2 regions of the Petroclostridium xylanilyticum genome follow, and region 2 is predicted to be linked to the other one. Evidence: riboswitches for the same ligand, from Rfam matches in the RefSeq annotation. Region 2 holds a riboswitch; the other holds the start of a gene.
What was found. A riboswitch is a leader RNA that binds a small molecule or an ion and turns the genes downstream of it on or off. The one in region 2 is predicted to bind cyclic di-AMP.
Positions count from the first base shown of each region.

Region 1: another riboswitch for cyclic di-AMP. It lies ahead of CIB29_RS14670 (peptidoglycan-binding protein); the one in region 2 lies ahead of CIB29_RS02775 (peptidoglycan-binding domain-containing protein).

Region 1 covers NZ_NPML01000019.1:540,945-545,374, reverse strand. Annotated here, with positions in the region: gene CIB29_RS14680 (phosphopentomutase) at 1-702, shown strand, start outside; gene CIB29_RS14675 (ribonuclease M5) at 757-1,356, shown strand; gene CIB29_RS14670 (peptidoglycan-binding protein) at 1,499-2,377, opposite strand; cyclic di-AMP (ydaO/yuaA leader) riboswitch at 2,388-2,525, opposite strand; gene CIB29_RS14665 (MerR family DNA-binding transcriptional regulator) at 3,113-3,499, shown strand; gene CIB29_RS14660 (RNA-guided endonuclease InsQ/TnpB family protein) at 3,483-4,430, shown strand, end outside.
Region 2 covers NZ_NPML01000004.1:169,091-173,520, reverse strand. Annotated here, with positions in the region: gene CIB29_RS02785 (DUF2225 domain-containing protein) at 1-667, shown strand, start outside; gene CIB29_RS02780 (alpha/beta-type small acid-soluble spore protein) at 755-955, shown strand; gene CIB29_RS02775 (peptidoglycan-binding domain-containing protein) at 1,005-1,826, opposite strand; cyclic di-AMP (ydaO/yuaA leader) riboswitch at 1,835-1,974, opposite strand; rRNA gene rrf (5S ribosomal RNA) at 2,243-2,359, opposite strand; rRNA gene CIB29_RS02760 (23S ribosomal RNA) at 2,628-4,430, opposite strand, start outside.

The DNA of each region.
Region 1 (4,430 bases), on a different contig from region 2:
CAAATTGCAGCTCATGAAGAAGTTATACCGGTGGATAGGCTTTATAAAATATGTGAAATAGCAAGGAAAATATTAAAAGGACCACATGCGGTAGGCAGGGTTATTGCGAGGCCCTTTGTGGGAGAACCGGGTAATTTTACAAGGACCAAAAATAGAAAGGATTTCTCACTTGAGCCTACCGGGACAACTATACTGGATAAACTGAAGGAAGCAGGCTATGATGTAATGGCAGTAGGTAAAATTGAAGATATTTTTGCAGGCAAAGGTATTACCTATGCTGTGCATACATCAGATAATATGGATGGAATAGACCAAACACTGCGGTTAATAAAAGAAGACAACAGAGGACTTATTTTTACCAATCTTGTAGATTTTGATATGGTGTACGGCCACAGGAACAATGCGGAAGGATATAAAGAAGCATTGGAATCGGTAGATAACCGGTTGCCGGAAATCATGCAGGTGATGAAAGATACGGATCTTTTAATCATTACTGCAGACCACGGCTGCGATCCAACTACCGAAAGCACCGACCATTCCAGGGAATATGTACCTGTATTATTATATGGGAAAAGTATAAAAGCAGGAGTTAATATAGGGACACGAAAGACTTTTTCAGATATGGCAGCGACCATTGCGGAGGTATTTAATATCCGGCATGATTTTGGAGCAACAAGCTTTCTAAATGCAATCAAAAATTAGTGGTAAAAATAGTGGGGAGTGAGGAGTGGGGAGATATTTATCCTCCATTAAAATATGATTAAAATAAAAGAAGCCATTATTGTTGAAGGAACTTATGACAAAATAAAGCTAGGGCAGATAGTAGATGCAACCATTATTACTACCAACGGTTTCAGCATATTCAAGGACAGAAGCAAGATGGAACTTATTAAAAAGCTTGCAGAAAAAACAGGGATTGTCGTTCTTACTGATTCTGACCGTGCAGGTTTTATGATTAGAAATTATATAAAACAATGTATACCGGCCCAATATGTAAAACACGCCTACATTCCGGAAATAAAAGGTATAGAGAAAAGAAAGACTATTCCGGGAAAAGAAGGACTGCTGGGCGTCGAAGGCGTAAAAAGCATGCTTATCCGGGAAGCATTAAAGAATGCAGGCTGTGTTGTGGAAGATGAAGATGAAATTACTCCTGAAGGCAGGAGGATTACCAAGGTGGACCTTTATGATGATGGATTAATAGGTAAAACAAATAGCTGCGAATTAAGGAAAAAGTTGACTGACAGGTTAAGCCTGCCTTCTAGAATTTCTACCAATGCCCTGGTGGATGTGCTTAATAAATTATATAACTATGCACAATATAAGAAAGTTATAAAAGATTTAGATAGAGATTGAGACTAAGACCAAAATCAAAACTATACTCAATTTGTGTATATCATGGAGAAATGCAGGCAATAAAAAAGATTAAGATTGAGATTAAGCAGTAAAAATGCTTAATCTCAATCTTAATCTCAATCTGCATAATGCATGAAATGCATTATGCGTAGAAAGCATGTCCGCCGATTCGGCCAACATAGGTTTTATTTTTTACAATCCATGAGCCGGCAGCTTTATCAGGATTAAAGAAATAAGTTGCGTTGCCTACCGGTTTTTCGCCGTTATAAGCAGCATAGGCCGCATCAATACTTTCCTGGCTTGGTGTGTTATAAATGGTACCGTCTGCAACAGGGCTAAACATAGGGATACCCTTATAGTATTCAAAGATAACTCCTTTTACCGTATTAGGAAAAAGGGATGATTTTACCCTGTTCATAACAACATTCCCTACTGCTACTTTACCCTTATAAGATTCTCCGCCTGCTTCGGCCTGAATGATTCTGGCAAGCCAGTATATATCTTCTGACATATTACGATTATTAGTTGATGCAGTATTTTTGCCATATAGTTTACCAAGGGTTTGAGGTCCTGCAATACCGTCTACAGTCAATCCGTGGTCACGCTGAAAAACAATAACAGCATTTTGGGTAATAGAACCGTAGTACCCTGTTACAGGTCCGTTAAAGTACCCTTTGGATCTAAGGGTTTGTTGCAGTTGGGTTACTTCATTGCCGGAGCTGCCTATTTTTAAAACGATATTATATAGTTGTGCTAAAGTTTGAGGTCCTGCAATTCCATCTGTTATAAGTCCATTTGCTTTTTGGAACGACATTACGGCATTTTGGGTAATAGAACCATAGTAGCCTGTTACATGATAAGAATAATAACCCTCGTTTTTTAATGCCTGCTGCAGTTTTGATACTTCGCTACCTTGTGACCCGGTTTTTAAAAGAGTTGCAGCAAAGGTAGCGGAGGAAGATAATATTATCCCTGCTGCTATTGCAAAAGTACATGCTGTCAATTTTAATGAAAATTTCATAAAACACACTCCTTCCGTAGTAAATTTGCTTCCGGAGTTAGCTGACGGGTTTGGTAAAGAAGGTATACCTACCACGCAAAAGCGTAGATTCACCCCTGATTATTGGTTCCTCCGTACCCCTATATAAGGGATTCAGCCATGTGTGCTAACTTTTACATTGCTAGTATTATAGTGTATAGATAGGGAACGCGTCAAAAATAAAGTTGACATAATAATAAGCGTAGGAGGTGAATTTCTTAATATATATTGAGCACTCAATAGATTTTACAGATTTATTACGTAATAATAGTAGATTCCAATAAATTCCGTAATGTTTTTGTAATAATTTCGTAATAATTTGAAATAGAGAAGAGCATATAGCTAGTATATAAACCGCATTAAACTGATACTATATCGATAGAAGTTCATAAAAAGTATCTATATATTTACTGATAATGATTTTACATGGCAGATCAAGTAAATAAGTTCACGGTTCACAGTTCACGGTTCACAGTAAAAGCTATTAAATCGTTTACTACTGTGAACCATATAATAATATTTTAATATTTTTATAAATAGTTTTTTGCAGAAATATATTTAGTGTGAATATGTGATATAATGTTGATATGTTAGAATGCAAAACTTCCCATTAAACCAAAGGAGGTTGACAACAGTTAATAAAAAGTTATAAAAAGTCATAAATTAATGTTGACATTTATAATTTAGTATAGTCTAATACAATTAGAGGTGGTTAATGTGAAGTATTATACTATACATGAGTTTTCTAAATTAGTTGGAAAAACTCCTCAAACATTAAGAAACTGGGACAAAAAAGGATTACTTATTCCACATCATACAGGTGCTAATGGATATAGATATTATTCGCATGACCAATTAAAACAAGTATTAAATATTAAAAAAGATAGATTGTTAAGATTTGGTTTTGAATTGGTGGAATATATATCTAATCTGTATGGATGTGAAATTGAAGTAATAGATAGTACAGAAAAAACTGAACAACAAGAACTTGTTGAAGATTTAGTGCAAATAATAACTGTATTTTCTTGTAAACTTCAAGGTAAAAGAGCAAACAAAGCACGTAAAATGATTGAGGAGTTGACCGAAGATGATAAAGACAATTAGAGTACAATTATTACCTAACAATAAACAAAAGACTTTATTAAAGAAATGTGCAGATGTAGCACGATGGGCTTATAATTGGGCTTTATCTAAGCAATTAGAAAATTTTAAAAACGGTGGCAAGTTTATAAACGATGAAGAGTTAAGAAAGGAACTAACACAACTAAAGAAAAATCCTGAATATAATTGGTTAAATGAAGTTTCAGCACAAATACCAAAACAAGCAATAAAGGATTTATGCATAGCTTATAAAAACTTTTTCAGAATAGAAAATAAACATTATTCTGAAAAAACTAAGAAAAAAGCATTAAGACAAGGTAGACAATTGACAGTTTATGATTTAGAAGGACATCCAAAATTTAAAAGCAAAAAAGATGTACAACAAGGGTTTTATCACAGAGAAGATTTAGGACATTTAAAATTTAAAGGTGATAAAGTAAAACTTGAAAAGATAGGATGGATTAAACTATCTGAAAATAGAATCGAATTACAAACAGCGGAAAAATTTTATAATCCAAGAATAAAATTTGATGGTTTTAATTGGTTTATAACCGTAAGTATTGATTATAAACCTACCAACAACCAAAAGTATTCAGATGGAATAGGCATTGACTTAGGAGTTAAAGATTTAGCAGTAATTAATGATGGTAGAAAAATACCTAATATTAATAAGAGTCAAGAAATAAGAAGATTAAATAAAAAATTAAAAAGACTCCAACGTAAATTATCAAGAAAATATGAAAAACAAAAAGAAGGAGGTGTAAACCGTTATAAGAAAACTAAAAACATTATTAAGTTGGAGTGCCTTATTCGTAAAGTCCATAAAAAAATAAAAGACATTCGTACAAATTATTTACATCAAGAAACTGCTAAACTGGTGAAAGCCAAGCCAGAGTTTGTGTGTATGGAAAATTTAAATATTAAAGGTATGGTT
Region 2 (4,430 bases):
ACTATCCCGGGATAGCGATTTTATGGTTTATTATAAGGGTCCAAACCCAATGCTTTATGATGCATGGGTATGTATACAATGTGGCTATGCTGCTATTTCCTCTCAATTTCATAGTGTTTCTGTCCAGCAAATTAAAGCGATACGTGAAAAAATATGTTCCAAATGGAAGCCAAAAAATTATGGTCCCGTATATGACGTAGATGTTGCTATTGAGCGCTATAAACTTGTGCTGCTTAATGCGATTGTCAAAAATGCAAAAACCAGTGAAAGAGCACTTATATGCCTTAAGCTTGGCTGGTTAAACAGATTGAAAAAAGATTTAGAAAATGAAAAAAAATTCCTTTACCAGGCGCTCCAGGGATTTATAGATGCTTTTGAAAAAGAACGTTTCCCTATAGCGGGAATGGATGAAGCTAGTCTAACTTATCTTATAGGGGAATTGTACAGAAGATTAGATGATAATTCCAACGCTTTATTATGGTATAGTAGGGTGCTTTGTAACCGAACGGCAAAAAATAAAATTAAGGATATGGCCCGTGAACAAAAACATTTAATATCCGAAGAAAAGAAAAAAGAAGAGATAAGTGAACAAAGACAAAGTAAAGAAATCATCAATACTGGAAAAAAACAAAGTCTTTTGAGTGGATTTTTTAACTGGGGTAAATAGATATGTACATAAATATTACTAAATTACCATAATATACATTAATAAAGTTTCTTTTTATAGGAAACTATATTAATGGAGGTGATATCGATGCCTAATACTAATAAAAAATTAGTTCCTGAAGCTAGAGCAGCATTAGACAGATTTAAAATGGAAGCTGCCAGTGAAGTTGGCGTTAGCTTGAAGCAGGGTTATAACGGTGACTTAACAGCCAGACAGGCTGGTTCTGTTGGCGGACAGATGGTTAAGAAAATGATTCAACAAGTTGAACAGGGCATGGCTGGCAAATAATAATGATGTAATATTAATAAAAGTAGTCGTAAATAAATTACGACTACTTTTATTTACTTTGTGCAGCCTTTAAAACCATTTGCTGGTGCCGTTCATCAACCCGGTCGGTTCCATGAGTTTTGCTTTTATAGAAGTGTATATCTACAACCCCTGACATATTATTATTTTTAACACCATCTAAATTTGCCCCTCTGCCATACCCTCCGCTTCTATTATCCACTATTTTACCAAAAGGCTGATCATCTCTTCCGGCATGTGGCATCGCTGCTATTGAAGCGGCCATCTCTCTTCCATTTACATTTACAATAATTGCCCTTCTTTCCCAACTCCAATTACCGCCATATATCTTCTTTAAGATTTCTGTATCTTTTTGGGTAAGTGTCTCAACATCTGCATGATTGTATCCAGCAACCCTTTTAACTTTAAAACTTAAACCTGTGTCAACATCTGTTACAGTTGCAACTGCACCTCTTGGAAAAATATTTTCTGCCTCTGAAAACCATGGTACTAAAAGAGTTTGTGAAGATACTTTACTTCGGGAAACTTCATTTTTATTTGAAACCTTTCTATTAAGTGCTGACATAGTCTGGGGCCCTGCAATCCCATCAACTATTAAACCGTTATCTCTTTGAAATCTTATAACCGAAGCTTTAGTTATAGAACCATAATATCCCGTCACATCAACATTAAAATATCCCAGTTGTTTCAATTTAAGCTGTAGATCCGTTACTGCTTTCCCACTTGACCCTACTTTCATGATTACTGCATTATTCGTAACTGTTTGTGCAGATACTGGAGCAGCATATGTAATACTTCCGACTGAAATCATTAAACCTACAGTTCCTAAAATTACTGCTTTTTTAATATTCATAAATAACATCCTTTCCTTTTGTTTGCTTACGAGGTTAGTTGACGGGTTAGGTAAAAGGAGACAACACCCTGCCTAATAATTGGCTTCACCCCAATATGTTTGTTCCCCCGTTCTTTATTTATTAATAAAGATTCAGCAATTTTAGTTTACCATAATATTTTGTATAGGTCTAATTTTATATATTTAAATTAGCTGCTATTATAATGCATTAAGTCATTATTGCTCAGGTTTACTTAATATATTACAAAATTATTAAATATTATTACATAATTATTAAATTTTTCTGCAAAGATAGACATATCTAATACGTAAATATATCTATATATAATACACTTAATATGTTACATTGGGGCAAGTCGCATCATAAATAAAAACCAAAAAAAGACATACCCAATTGGATATGTCTTTTTGATCAGTTCCGGCAACGACCTACTTTCCCGGGAGGTCCCCCTCCAAGTATCATCGGCACGATGGAGCTTAACTACCGTGTTCGGAATGGGAACGGGTGTGTCCTCCATGTCATTGTCACCGGATAATTCAACTGTGTTGATTTTTCGTTCACAGGTCACGGTTTGAATTCTTAACCTGCTCTTTTAATTGCCTCAGGTACTCTTTCTTGTTCACCAGCATGTTCCCCATTCACCTTTCTACTGTGAACTGTGAACCATGAACTGTGAACTGTTTCATGTACCTTCAAAATTAAACAATGCTTTGACATGAGGTTTTTGCAAAAACCTTCTTCATATATTCTTTCCCGCAATTAACCTCGTCCTTAATAATTATTCATTGTTAATTGCTTTCTTGGTCAAGCCCTCGGTCTATTAGTATCAATCAGCTGAGTGCATTACTGCACTTACACCTTTGACCTATCTACCATGTAGTCTTCATGGGACCTTACTAGCTTTTGCTATGGGAAATCTTATCTTAGGGGGGGCTTCACGCTTAGATGCCTTCAGCGTTTATCCCTGCCGCACTTAGCTACCCAGCTGTGCACTTGGCAGTACAACTGGTGCACCAGTGGTGCGTCCATCCCGGTCCTCTCGTACTAAGGACAGCTCCCTTCAAATTTCCTGCGCCCGCGACAGATAGGGACCGAACTGTCTCACGACGTTCTGAACCCAGCTCGCGTACCGCTTTAATGGGCGAACAGCCCAACCCTTGGAACCTACTTCAGCTCCAGGATGCGATGAGCCGACATCGAGGTGCCAAACCTCCCCGTCGATGTGGACTCTTGGGGGAGATAAGCCTGTTATCCCCAGGGTAGCTTTTATCCGTTGAGCGACGGCAATTCCACTCTCTTACCGCCGGATCACTAACTCCAACTTTCGTTACTGCTCGACCTGTCCGTCTCGCAGTTAGGCTAGCTTTTGCGTTTACACTCTTTGCGCGATTTCCGACCGCGCTGAGCTAACCTTTGAGCGCCTCCGTTACCTTTTAGGAGGCGACCGCCCCAGTCAAACTGCCCACCTGACAGTGTCCCATACCCGGCTTACGGGTACTGGTTAGAATTTCGGTATCTCAAGAGTGGTATCCCAACGTCGACTCCATATACACTGGCGTGCATATTTCTTAGTCTCCCACCTATCCTGTACATGAAATACCAAAATCCAATATCAGGCTGCAGTAAAGCTCCATGGGGTCTTTCCGTCTAGTCGCGGGTAACCAGCATCTTCACTGGTACTACAATTTCGCCGGGCGCGCTGTTGAGACAGTGCCCAAGTCGTTACGCCATTCGTGCGGGTCAGAACTTACCTGACAAGGAATTTCGCTACCTTAGGACCGTTATAGTTACGGCCGCCGTTTACTGGGGCTTAAGTTCAAAGCTTCGCTCTTCGCTAACCTTTCCCCTTAACCTTCCAGCACCGGGCAGGCGTCAGCCCCTATACGTCGTCTTTCGACTTAGCAGAGACCTGTGTTTTTGCTAAACAGTCGCTTGGGCCTATTCTCTGCGGCCTGGTCTCCCAGGCACCCCTTCTCCCGAAGTTACGGGGTCAATTTGCCGAGTTCCTTAACAACGCTTCTCCCGTTCGTCTTAGGATTCTCTCCTCACCTACCTGTGTCGGTTTGCGGTACGGGCACCTCACCAATATGCAAGCTTTTCTTGTCAGTGTAGATTCATCTGCTTCGCTACTTGTTTTCGCTCCCTTTCGCCACACTCTACCAACGGTGTGGTCAGACTATCTTCCTGCGTCCCTTGCATACTTTTCGGCTTCGGTGGTTACGGAATTTCAACCGTATGTGCATCGACTACGCCTTCCGGCCTCGCCTTAGCTCCCGACTTACCTTGAGCGGACGAACCTTCCTCAAGAAACCTTAGGCTTTCGACGATTATGATTCTCACATAATTCTCGCTACTCATTCCGGCATTCTCACTTCTATCTCGTCCACATGTCCTTTCGGTCATGCTTCTGCCTACCATAGAAAGCTCCCCTACCATACTTGCGTATCCAAAGCTTCGGTATAGGTTTTAGCCCCGTTACATTTTCGGCGCAGAATCACTCGACCAGTGAGCTATTACGCACTCTTTGAATGAATGGCTGCTTCTAAGCCAACATCCTGGTTGTTTTAGCAACTCCACATCCTTTACCACTTAAACCTATTTGG